3 regions of the Anaerobacillus sp. CMMVII genome follow, and region 3 is predicted to be linked to each of the others. Evidence: a T-box and tRNA genes for the amino acid it is inferred to sense, from the RefSeq annotation. Region 3 holds a T-box; the other regions hold tRNA genes.

Evidence for each region. The T-box of region 3 lies ahead of tyrS (tyrosine--tRNA ligase). A T-box ahead of a tRNA ligase gene usually reads a tRNA of that ligase, here a tRNA-Tyr.
Region 1: it encodes a tRNA-Tyr, which carries the amino acid that the T-box ahead of tyrS (tyrosine--tRNA ligase) is inferred to sense. The anticodon was not compared.
Region 2: it encodes a tRNA-Tyr, which carries the amino acid that the T-box ahead of tyrS (tyrosine--tRNA ligase) is inferred to sense. The anticodon was not compared.

The regions. Positions count from the first base shown of each region.
Region 1 covers NZ_JACEHK010000001.1:728,779-732,563, reverse strand. The annotation lists partial or broken gene tnpA (IS200/IS605 family transposase) at 136-624, opposite strand; tRNA gene H1D32_RS04030 (tRNA-Leu) at 828-912, opposite strand; tRNA gene H1D32_RS04025 (tRNA-Leu) at 1,050-1,138, opposite strand; tRNA gene H1D32_RS04020 (tRNA-Cys) at 1,166-1,240, opposite strand; tRNA gene H1D32_RS04015 (tRNA-Gly) at 1,253-1,327, opposite strand; tRNA gene H1D32_RS04010 (tRNA-Gln) at 1,337-1,411, opposite strand; tRNA gene H1D32_RS04005 (tRNA-His) at 1,428-1,503, opposite strand; tRNA gene H1D32_RS04000 (tRNA-Trp) at 1,519-1,592, opposite strand; tRNA gene H1D32_RS03995 (tRNA-Tyr) at 1,604-1,687, opposite strand; tRNA gene H1D32_RS03990 (tRNA-Thr) at 1,774-1,849, opposite strand; tRNA gene H1D32_RS03985 (tRNA-Phe) at 1,857-1,932, opposite strand; tRNA gene H1D32_RS03980 (tRNA-Asp) at 1,941-2,016, opposite strand; tRNA gene H1D32_RS03975 (tRNA-Met) at 2,132-2,208, opposite strand; tRNA gene H1D32_RS03970 (tRNA-Val) at 2,218-2,293, opposite strand; tRNA gene H1D32_RS03965 (tRNA-Glu) at 2,321-2,395, opposite strand; tRNA gene H1D32_RS03960 (tRNA-Ser) at 2,411-2,503, opposite strand; tRNA gene H1D32_RS03955 (tRNA-Asn) at 2,509-2,583, opposite strand; rRNA gene rrf (5S ribosomal RNA) at 2,771-2,886, opposite strand; rRNA gene H1D32_RS03945 (23S ribosomal RNA) at 2,963-3,785, opposite strand, start outside.
Region 2 covers NZ_JACEHK010000019.1:15,326-19,110, reverse strand. The annotation lists tRNA gene H1D32_RS24440 (tRNA-Leu) at 262-342, opposite strand; tRNA gene H1D32_RS24435 (tRNA-Lys) at 358-433, opposite strand; tRNA gene H1D32_RS24430 (tRNA-Thr) at 454-526, opposite strand; tRNA gene H1D32_RS24425 (tRNA-Val) at 573-648, opposite strand; tRNA gene H1D32_RS24420 (tRNA-Glu) at 676-750, opposite strand; tRNA gene H1D32_RS24415 (tRNA-Ser) at 767-857, opposite strand; tRNA gene H1D32_RS24410 (tRNA-Asn) at 867-941, opposite strand; tRNA gene H1D32_RS24405 (tRNA-Ile) at 957-1,033, opposite strand; tRNA gene H1D32_RS24400 (tRNA-Gly) at 1,114-1,187, opposite strand; tRNA gene H1D32_RS24395 (tRNA-Pro) at 1,356-1,432, opposite strand; tRNA gene H1D32_RS24390 (tRNA-Arg) at 1,531-1,607, opposite strand; tRNA gene H1D32_RS24385 (tRNA-Leu) at 1,622-1,707, opposite strand; tRNA gene H1D32_RS24380 (tRNA-Cys) at 1,734-1,808, opposite strand; tRNA gene H1D32_RS24375 (tRNA-Gly) at 1,844-1,918, opposite strand; tRNA gene H1D32_RS24370 (tRNA-Gln) at 1,926-2,000, opposite strand; tRNA gene H1D32_RS24365 (tRNA-His) at 2,019-2,094, opposite strand; tRNA gene H1D32_RS24360 (tRNA-Trp) at 2,112-2,185, opposite strand; tRNA gene H1D32_RS24355 (tRNA-Tyr) at 2,205-2,289, opposite strand; tRNA gene H1D32_RS24350 (tRNA-Asp) at 2,324-2,399, opposite strand; tRNA gene H1D32_RS24345 (tRNA-Ser) at 2,409-2,499, opposite strand; tRNA gene H1D32_RS24340 (tRNA-Met) at 2,522-2,598, opposite strand; tRNA gene H1D32_RS24335 (tRNA-Ala) at 2,628-2,703, opposite strand; rRNA gene rrf (5S ribosomal RNA) at 2,717-2,832, opposite strand; rRNA gene H1D32_RS24325 (23S ribosomal RNA) at 2,982-3,785, opposite strand, start outside.
Region 3 covers NZ_JACEHK010000002.1:428,724-432,508, reverse strand. The annotation lists gene H1D32_RS06235 (c-type cytochrome) at 314-598, shown strand; partial or broken gene tyrS (tyrosine--tRNA ligase) at 670-1,931, opposite strand; T-box leader at 2,084-2,311, opposite strand; gene H1D32_RS06225 (transglycosylase domain-containing protein) at 2,626-3,785, shown strand, end outside.

The DNA.
Region 1 (3,785 bases), on a different contig from region 3:
TACTCTCAAATCAAAACCACCCGTGACAACGGGTGGTTTGTTCTGCGGCTGAAAGCCTTTGTTACTGACCAGGCCCTAAAGGGCTACTGAACGGTTCGCCATTTGTACTACTTCTACTGGCCAGACCTCAAAGGCCTATTTTATCCTCTTCTTTCCTTTGTTCACTTCTTCTCCTGTAAATGGATCAACGTACTCTAATAAACTTAACTGTTCTGCGACTATATCATCTTGTATTTGATTTTTAATGTATTCTTAAATGACTTTCTTATTTCTTCCTACCGTATCTACATAAAAGCCAGTACACCAAAATTTCCGATTTCCATATCTATACTTCAAATTTGCGTGCCTATCAAAGATCATCAAACTACTTTTTCCTTTTAAATACCCAACAAATGAGGACACACTTATTTTGGGTGGAATACTTACTAGCATATGTACATGATCCTTACATGCGGTTGCTTCGATTATTTCAACTCCTTTTCTTTCGCATAATGTTCTTAATATTTCTCCTATATCTTTCTTTAATTTTCCGTATATTACTTGTCTTCTATACTTTGGTGCAAATACAATGTGATACTTACAATTCCATTTTGTATGTGCTAAACTGTTAATGTCTTTTGACATAAAACTCCCCCGTTTGCTTGATATATTGGTTGGCGAACCAAATATATTTTAGCACCACGGTGGAGTTTTTTTAATACCTCGCTGGAAGCTTTTTGGAACCCTAGGCCGAGCCTAGGGTTTTCATTTTCACAAAAAAGACTCAGAAACGTTGATTTAACAACAGTTCTGAGTCTGTAAGCTTTATTTAAATTAAACTAATGTAATGGTACCGGTGACCAGGGTCGAACTGGTACTCCGTGAGGAACACGATTTTGAGTCGTGCGCGTCTGCCAATTCCGCCACACCGGCATGTTGCAATAAAAAACACACAGTGAAGTGTGTTAAAGCTATAAAAAAAGTTAGTGCAAACTAATTGAAATGTGCTCCTGCGCCACTCCGTTTGCTCGTCGCAAACCTGCAGTGAAGCAGATTCAATGTAGCTGGTTTGGTACCGAGGGCCGGACTTGAACCGGCACGATAGTCACCTACCGCAGGATTTTAAGTCCTGTGTGTCTGCCAATTCCACCACCCCGGCAAAACTAAAAAGACTTACATGAGAACTTGGAGGCGGCACCCGGATTCGAACCGGGGGATAAGGGTTTTGCAGACCCGTGCCTTACCACTTGGCTATGCCGCCTCGATATGAAGTTGGAGCGGAAGACGAGGTTCGAACTCGCGACCCCCACCTTGGCAAGGTGGTGTTCTACCACTGAACTACTTCCGCAAGAAAAAATGGCTGGGCTATCTGGATTCGAACCAGAGAATGACGGAGTCAAAGTCCGTTGCCTTACCGCTTGGCTATAGCCCATCAACTTTATTTTAAATGGGGCGATCGAAGGGAATCGAACCCTCGAATGCCGGAGCCACAATCCGGTGCGTTCACCACTTCGCCACGACCGCCAAAATACTATAATATGGCAGGGGCAGTAGGAATCGAACCCACACTGGAGGTTTTGGAGACCTCTGTTCTACCGTTAAACTATGCCCCTAGATGTTTCAATGGTGGAGGGGGACGGATTCGAACCGCCGAACCCAAAGGAGCGGATTTACAGTCCGCCGCGTTTAGCCACTTCGCTACCCCTCCATATTAGATAAGACTAATATTACATATTATTCTTATATTCGTCAATACGTGAATTGAAATTCATTATTTCATCTTCAAGTAAAAACTGGTGCCGGCCAGAGGACTTGAACCCCCAACCTACTGATTACAAGTCAGTTGCTCTACCAATTGAGCTAGGCCGGCAAAAAAATGGTGGCTCGGGACGGAATCGAACCGCCGACACGAGGATTTTCAGTCCTCTGCTCTACCGACTGAGCTACCGAGCCAAAAAAAATGGCGGACCCGACCGGGATCGAACCGGCGATCTCCTGCGTGACAGGCAGGCATGTTAACCGCTACACCACGGGTCCATATGAAATATCTTGAATTAAGTAATCATTTATTAAAATTACCTGGTACTGCGCTCCTGCGCCACTTCGTTTGCTCGTCGCAAATCTTGCAGAGGTGCATATTCAAGAAGTTGATTGGTTGCGGGAGGAGGATTTGAACCTCCGACCTTCGGGTTATGAGCCCGACGAGCTGCCAGACTGCTCCATCCCGCGATAATATAATGGTGGAGGATGACGGGTTCGAACCGCCGACCCCCTGCTTGTAAGGCAGGTGCTCTCCCAGCTGAGCTAATCCTCCGAAGTATTGATTGTTTTAAAAGTAAAATGGTGACCCGTACGGGATTCGAACCCGTGTTACCGCCGTGAAAGGGCGGTGTCTTAACCGCTTGACCAACGGGCCAGATAAAGTGAGCTATGGCGGAGAGCGAGGGATTTGAACCCTCGAGACGGTTTTACGCCGCCTACACGATTTCCAATCGTGCTCCTTCGGCCACTCGGACAGCTCTCCGTAAATGGCTCCACAGGTAGGACTCGAACCTACGACCGATCGGTTAACAGCCGATTGCTCTACCACTGAGCTACTGTGGAAAAATATTATAATAACCTAGCAACGTCCTACTCTCACAGGGAAGCGACTGACCTCAATCACATCATGTGATACTTCGATGAGTATACTTCACGCTGCTTTGCGTCGAGGAAGCTTACTTCAGAGCAATTCTAGAAGACGCAGACGCAGGAATAAGAATAACTAACTATTTAAAATAAATAAGGTATAATCTAGCAACGTCCTACTCTCACAGGGGGAAACCCCCAACTACCATCGGCGCTGAAGAGCTTAACGGTCGTGTTCGGCATGGGAACGAGTGTGACCTCTTCGCTATCGCTACTAGATTATATGAAGAAAGTTCATTCCTTCAAAACTAGATAACACACATTTAAGACTTGAGTAAAATTCAATTCTTATTTTTAGGATAAGTCCTCGACCGATTAGTATCTCTCAGCTCCACACGTCACCGTGCTTCCACCCGAGACCTATCAACCTCATCATCTTTAAGGGGTCTTACTGGATTAACTCCAAGGGAAATCTCATCTCGAGGGGGGCTTCATGCTTAGATGCTTTCAGCACTTATCCCTTCCACACGTAGCTACCCAGCTATGCTCCTGGCGGAACAACTGGTACACCAGCGGTGTGTCCATCCCGGTCCTCTCGTACTAAGGACAGCTCCTCTCAAATTTCCTACGCCCGCGACGGATAGGGACCGAACTGTCTCACGACGTTCTGAACCCAGCTCGCGTACCGCTTTAATGGGCGAACAGCCCAACCCTTGGGACCTACTTCAGCCCCAGGATGCGATGAGCCGACATCGAGGTGCCAAACCTCCCCGTCGATGTGGACTCTTGGGGGAGATAAGCCTGTTATCCCCAGGGTAGCTTTTATCCGTTGAGCGATGGCCCTTCCATGCGGAACCACCGGATCACTAAGCCCGACTTTCGTCCCTGCTCGACTTGTAGGTCTCGCAGTCAAGCTCCCTTTTGCCTTTGCACTCTACGAATGATTTCCAACCATTCTGAGGGAACCTTTGGGCGCCTCCGTTACTGTTTAGGAGGCGACCGCCCCAGTCAAACTGCCCACCTGACACTGTCCCCGAACCGGATCACGGTCCTAGGTTAGAATTTCAATACAATCAGGGTAGTATCCCACCGACGCCTCCACCGAAGCTGGCGCTCCGGGTTCTCAGGCTCCTACCTATCCTGTACAAATTGTACCAAAATCCAATATCAAGCTACAG
Region 2 (3,785 bases), on a different contig from region 3:
AAACTGCTAATTTTAGGTTGAATTCTAATCAAACATTGACGTACCAAGACGTACCAATAAAAAACAAGCGTACAAAATCACTGATAATTTGTACGCTTGTTCTTTTTCTAATGTCATTTGTTATTTTCTCTCCCAAAACTGAACCCGTTACCATATACCTTCAGCCTCTTTATATTCCATTTAATTGTTCGGATTACAAATAAAAAAAACGTATGTTACTTTTTAAAAAGTAACATACGTTTCAACTTATGAATTGAATAATGCGGGTGAAGGGACTCGAACCCCCACGTCAAAGACACTAGATCCTAAGTCTAGCGCGTCTGCCAATTCCGCCACACCCGCATATGCAAAAAACAATGGTGAGCCATGAAGGATTCGAACCTTCGACCCTCTGATTAAAAGTCAGATGCTCTACCAACTGAGCTAATGGCTCTTAGTAAAAAAGACTACGAGTGCCGGCCAGAGGACTTGAACCCCCAACCTACTGATTACAAGTCAGTTGCTCTACCAATTGAGCTAGGCCGGCATAATAAGGTAAGTTATTTTGCTCCACTTTGTTGCGCAAAAAACTTTGGTGGAGGATGACGGGTTCGAACCGCCGACCCCCTGCTTGTAAGGCAGGTGCTCTCCCAGCTGAGCTAATCCTCCGATGTATTGATGTTATTTAAAGTAAAATGGTGACCCGTACGGGATTCGAACCCGTGTTACCGCCGTGAAAGGGCGGTGTCTTAACCGCTTGACCAACGGGCCATTTTTTTAAGTTTCCTGGCGGAGAAGGAGGGATTTGAACCCTCGCGCCGCTCACACGACCTACACCCTTAGCAGGGGCGCCTCTTCAGCCTCTTGAGTACTTCCCCAAATAAAAATGGCTCCACAGGTAGGACTCGAACCTACGACCGATCGGTTAACAGCCGATTGCTCTACCACTGAGCTACTGTGGAATATTAATAAAAGTATGGTGGGCCTAAGTGGACTCGAACCACCGACCTCACGCTTATCAGGCGTGCGCTCTAACCAGCTGAGCTATAGGCCCATACATTGATTTAATAAATACTTGTCCAAAATAATACATCTACTTAAATCTGCGAAGATGCTTATTCGACGTAGTAGATTTGGAGCGGGTGATGAGAATCGAACTCACAACATCAGCTTGGAAGGCTGAGGTTTTACCACTAAACTACACCCGCGTTATCTAAATAAAGTTAACTTAAAATTAAACGCCTTCTATCATGCCTCTTCCTCTTCAAGATTACTCATAGGAGTGTATCCGTCGAGGCAACTCGTAGCATTTTCTGAGATGTTTCGCTCGTGGCTGAGGTTTTACCACTAAACTACACCCGCATGATTAAAATAAATGGTCGGGAAGACAGGATTTGAACCTGCGACCCCCTGGTCCCAAACCAGGTGCTCTACCAAGCTGAGCCACTTCCCGAGATAAAAATTAGTTTTACTAACCAACCAAAAATGCTCCTGCGCCACTTCGTTTGCTCGTCGCAAACCTGCAGTGAAGTTTATTCGAGGTAGTTGGTTTGGTGCGCCCTGAGAGATTCGAACTCCCGACCTTTTGATTCGTAGTCAAACACTCTATCCAGCTGAGCTAAGGGCGCATATAAAATTAAAGTACCGAGGGCCGGACTTGAACCGGCACGATAGTCACCTACCGCAGGATTTTAAGTCCTGTGTGTCTGCCAATTCCACCACCCCGGCATAACAAAACGACTTATATGAGCTCTTGGAGGCGGCACCCGGATTCGAACCGGGGGATAAGGGTTTTGCAGACCCGTGCCTTACCACTTGGCTATGCCGCCAAGCACTCTATTGCTCAATATAAAATTGATAATATTGGAGCGGAAGACGAGGTTCGAACTCGCGACCCCCACCTTGGCAAGGTGGTGTTCTACCACTGAACTACTTCCGCATATAAATGGCTGGGCTATCTGGATTCGAACCAGAGAATGACGGAGTCAAAGTCCGTTGCCTTACCGCTTGGCTATAGCCCAATACTTTAAAGATAATTATGGGGCGATCGAAGGGAATCGAACCCTCGAATGCCGGAGCCACAATCCGGTGCGTTCACCACTTCGCCACGACCGCCATAATTTTATTTTTTTTGGCAGGGGCAGTAGGAATCGAACCCACACTGGAGGTTTTGGAGACCTCTGTTCTACCGTTAAACTATGCCCCTAAAGGCAGTTAATTATAAATGGTGGAGGGGGACGGATTCGAACCGCCGAACCCGGAGGGAGCGGATTTACAGTCCGCCGCGTTTAGCCACTTCGCTACCCCTCCACATATAGTTAGTATTGATATAAGTTCAAAAAAATGGCGGACCCGACCGGGATCGAACCGGCGATCTCCTGCGTGACAGGCAGGCATGTTAACCGCTACACCACGGGTCCAGGTTTATATGGAGGAGGAAGAGGGATTCGAACCCCCGCGCCGCTTTCACGACCTATCGGTTTTCAAGACCGAACTCTTCAACCACTTGAGTATTCCTCCATGTCATATAAAAAAACTAAATTGGTAGCGGCGGAGGGAGTCGAACCCCCGACCTCACGGGTATGAACCGTACGCTCTAGCCAGCTGAGCCACGCCGCCATGAAAAATAAATTTACGATTAATTAATATGGTGGAGCCTAGCGGGATCGAACCGCTGACCTCCTGCGTGCAAGGCAGGCGCTCTCCCAGCTGAGCTAAGGCCCCAAATTAATTAATAATCTAGCAACGTCCTACTCTCACAGGGGGAAACCCCCAACTACCATCGGCGCTGAAGAGCTTAACGGTCGTGTTCGGCATGGGAACGAGTGTGACCTCTTCGCTATCGCTACTAGATTATATGAAGAAAGTTCATTCCTTCAAAACTAGATAACACACATTTAAGACTTGAGTAAAATTCAATCCGTTTATTTAGAATTTGGTATTTACTGCTTCGAGTTACTCACGCAACTCAAAACTCAACAATCATAACTCTAAACTATTTATAGGATAAGTCCTCGACCGATTAGTATCTCTCAGCTCCACACGTCGCCGTGCTTCCACCCGAGACCTATCAACCTCATCATCTTTAAGGGGTCTTACTGGATTAACTCCAAGGGAAATCTCATCTCGAGGGGGGCTTCATGCTTAGATGCTTTCAGCACTTATCCCTTCCACACGTAGCTACCCAGCTATGCTCCTGGCGGAACAACTGGTACACCAGCGGTGTGTCCATCCCGGTCCTCTCGTACTAAGGACAGCTCCTCTCAAATTTCCTACGCCCGCGACGGATAGGGACCGAACTGTCTCACGACGTTCTGAACCCAGCTCGCGTACCGCTTTAATGGGCGAACAGCCCAACCCTTGGGACCTACTTCAGCCCCAGGATGCGATGAGCCGACATCGAGGTGCCAAACCTCCCCGTCGATGTGGACTCTTGGGGGAGATAAGCCTGTTATCCCCAGGGTAGCTTTTATCCGTTGAGCGATGGCCCTTCCATGCGGAACCACCGGATCACTAAGCCCGACTTTCGTCCCTGCTCGACTTGTAGGTCTCGCAGTCAAGCTCCCTTTTGCCTTTGCACTCTACGAATGATTTCCAACCATTCTGAGGGAACCTTTGGGCGCCTCCGTTACTGTTTAGGAGGCGACCGCCCCAGTCAAACTGCCCACCTGACACTGTCCCCGAACCGGATCACGGTCCTAGGTTAGAATTTCAATACAATCAGGGTAGTATCCCACCGACGCCTCCACCGAAGCTGGCGCTCCGGGTTCTCAGGCTCCTACCTATCCTGTACAAATTGTACCAAA
Region 3 (3,785 bases):
TCCTTTACGAACTTTACCTAGGTTCAGAATGAATTTCTATTTTCTAGCCCGACCCTTTCCGAAATTGGCTCGGGTTATGCTCGATAACACTTTGCCTCTGGGGCTACGCGTTGAAAATAGACAAAAAGGAAAAGATTCGCATGGTTTAGAGTGCAAAGCGCTAAATCTAATCTTGCCTCGTAGCATTACTTTCAAAAACTATACACTCTAAACTCTAATCTCTACACTGTTTGTAAACTTTACACTCTACACTTTTCTTTAAAGTGCTGGTACAATTTAAGAAAATGTGAAAAAGGTAGTTGAGGTGTATTTTATGAAAAAAACTGTTATTTTAATTTTTTGCAGTATCTTCTTAGTGGCTTGTCAAAGTGAAGCTGCTATTCAAAGAGAAAATGAGACAATTACACTGTTTAACAAGAATTGCGCGGGGTGTCATGGTCTGGAGTTAAATGGAACAGGATTAGCTTCTGGGATACGTGGTTTAAAGAAAAAAGACATTTTAAATAGTATTCATAACGGAGAAATAAATATGCCTGCCAACATACTTACTGGCGAAAATGCAGAAAGAGTAGCAACCTGGGTTGCAAAACAAAAATAGTTTTGAGTTTTGAGTGAAAGGTTTTGCTCCGAAACAAAACCTTTCACTCAAAACTCTCCACTCATAACTTACTATAAACTGTACTTAATTAAGTAATACTTCTTCTTTCCACGACGGATAATTGTAAATTCATCGTCAATACGATCAGCTTTAGAAATAACTTTTCTAAATCTGTGATCCGCTCACCGTTAAGGTAGACTGCACCATTTTGAATGTCTTCTCTACCTTGACGCTTTGATGGCGCGATTTTAGCTGCTACTAATAGTTCTAACAGGCTAATTTCTGTTTTTGCACATTCATAGGATGGAACATCTTTAAACCCTTGTTTAATCTCAGCGGCGTTTAGGTTTGCAATTTCTCCACTAAAAAGCGCCTCGGAAATTCGAATGGCTTGCTGCAATGCTTCTTCACCATGTACTAGTTTTGTAACCTCTTCTGCTAATTTACGATGTGCACTTCGCTTTTCAGGAGCTGTCGCAACTTCCTCAGCTAAGGTATCAATTTCTTCATGGGACAAGAACGTAAAGTATTTTAAAAACTTAACAACATCGCGGTCATCAGTGTTAATAAAAAATTGATAAAGCTCATAAGGTGATGTTTTTTCTTCATCAAGCCAGATAGCGCCACCTTCTGTTTTACCGAATTTAGTTCCATCACTTTTTGTTACTAATGGAATTGTAAAACCAAATGCTTTCCCTTCCTCATTAGTAGATTTTCGAATTAATTCTAAACCTGCGGTAATATTCCCCCACTGGTCACTTCCTCCAATTTGCAGGCGACAATTTTCTTGCTCAAACAACTTCAAAAAGTCGTATGATTGTAAAATCATATAACTAAATTCAGTGAATGAAATTCCTGATTGAATTCTAGATTCCACTGAATCCTTTGCAAGCATGTAGTTAATACCAAAATTCTTTCCTACATCACGTAAAAATGTAATTACATCTAGTTTGCTAATCCAGTCATAATTATTAACAATTTTCGCTTGATTTCCACCTTCAAAATCTAAAAATTTTGATAGTTGATTTTTTATTCGATTACTAAATTGAGCAACAATTTCTTTTTCATTTAGTGTTCTTTCTGCTTTTTTTCCACTAGGGTCTCCAATTAATCCAGTAGCACCCCCAACTAGTGCAAGTGGCTTGTTTCCAGCAAGTTGAAAACGTCGCAATGTTAGTACAGTTAGTAAGTGACCAATATGCAAGCTATCTGCAGTCGGATCAAAACCACAATAAAGAGTCATTTGCCCTTCTTCTAGTTGCTTTGATAAACCATCAAGGTCTGTTACTTGATTAATCAAGCCGCGATACTCTAAATCATTTAACAAATTCATTTCTTTCGCTCCTTCTCTTTTACTCATAATAATAGACTCTATTAGAAAAACTGGGCTATTCTCTTTGATGAAGTACGCCTTAGTTTATTCTTATACTTTAATGTGTTACCAAGTTTCGTTTAAAGTATAAATAGAAAAAAGCCCATCCCTAAAAAAGGGACGAGCTTATTGTCGCGGTACCACCCTTGTTGAAAGTAAATTTTTACCTTCCACCTCGGAAATATAACGGTTTGTTCCGTCCTTTGTTACTTGAGCTAAAAACTGTTCACAAAGGAAGCTCTTGGAGGTAATTCACACACAATTTTGTACTGGTTTGCAGCTACCACCAGCTCTCTTAAACAGGGAATTGCATATTACTGTTTTCCATTCATAGCTTTTTTATTTTAATTTTATTATTGGTTCATTTTTATCAAAAAATCTACCTAATGTCAATCTACTTTTCTTAATGCTTTTTACAAAGAGAAATTGGTTGCGAACTAAATGCTCTATCAAAAAGACATTTTCTAAAACCTGGTAACTACTATCATTTGATTATAGCCATGGCTATTCACACTTATCGGGATGCTTTCAAGAAGCGTAAATTTACGAAATCATCAAAAAAGAGTTACTATATAAAGGTAACGCTATTCCCCATCCCCATAAAGTTACTATATATGCTATAATAGAATGTGATTAAATAGGGGGTAGTATGAACATGGATAATAAGCGCTCTAGCAAACGAGTAACATTACATTCATTTAATAATTTTATAAAAAAAATAAAGTTACTTAAATGCTTTAGAATCACATATCAAGTTGTTTGGAATTTAGTCCTTATCTTCTTTATTATTTTTACTTCAGTTGCTTTATTTGTAAGTGCAGCTGGTGCTGGCTATTTTGCCTCATTGGTGAAAGACGAACCTATTAGAAGTAAAGAGGAAATGATAAAAGATATTTATGACTATGAAGAGGTTTCTGAAATATATTTTCGAGATGGTCAATTACTTGGAGAGGTTCGTTCTGATATACAACGTAGAGAGATTAAATTAGACGAAGTATCAGAGCACTTAATTAATGCAGTTATTGCCACAGAAGACGAATATTTCTTTGAACACAACGGTATTGTTCCTAAAGCGATCATGCGAGCAACTTTTCAGGAATTTACCAACTCATCCGTTCAAACAGGTGGTAGTACTTTAACTCAACAATTAATCAAAAATCAAATACTAACAAACGAGGTTTCTTTTGAACGTAAAGCAAAAGAAATTTTACTGGCTATGCGTCTTGAAAATTTCTTTGACAAAGAAGAAATTTTAGAAGCTTACTTAAACATTGTTCCTTTTGGCAGAAATGCAAATGGTTGGAACATTGCGGGGGTTCAATCAGCAGCACAAGGAATTTTTGGGGTAGATGCAAAAGATTTAAATCTTCCACAAAGTGCCTACATTGCTGGTCTACCACAAAGTCCATTTGGGTACACACCTTTCATTCGCAGAGATAGTAAGCCTACAATAAAAAATGATATAACCCCAGGCTTAAATCGAATGAAAACAGTTCTTACTAGAATGAGGGACAAAGGCTATATTACTGAGTCTGAATACAAAAAGGCATTAAAATATGACATCCTTGCAAATTTGGCCGAGCCAACTCCTGAAAGTAAAGAGGAATATCCTTATTTAACTGCTGAAATTATTAACCATCGTGCGGTAAAAATAATAGCCGATCATTTATTAGAGAAAGATGGTATTGTGCTTAGTGAGATTGAAGATAGTGAAGAAAGAAAGTCTCTACAAGCTCGTTACACGGCTTTAGCCGGCCGCGATTTAAAACGTAATGGTTATAAAATTTATACAACAATCGATAAAGATATTTATGA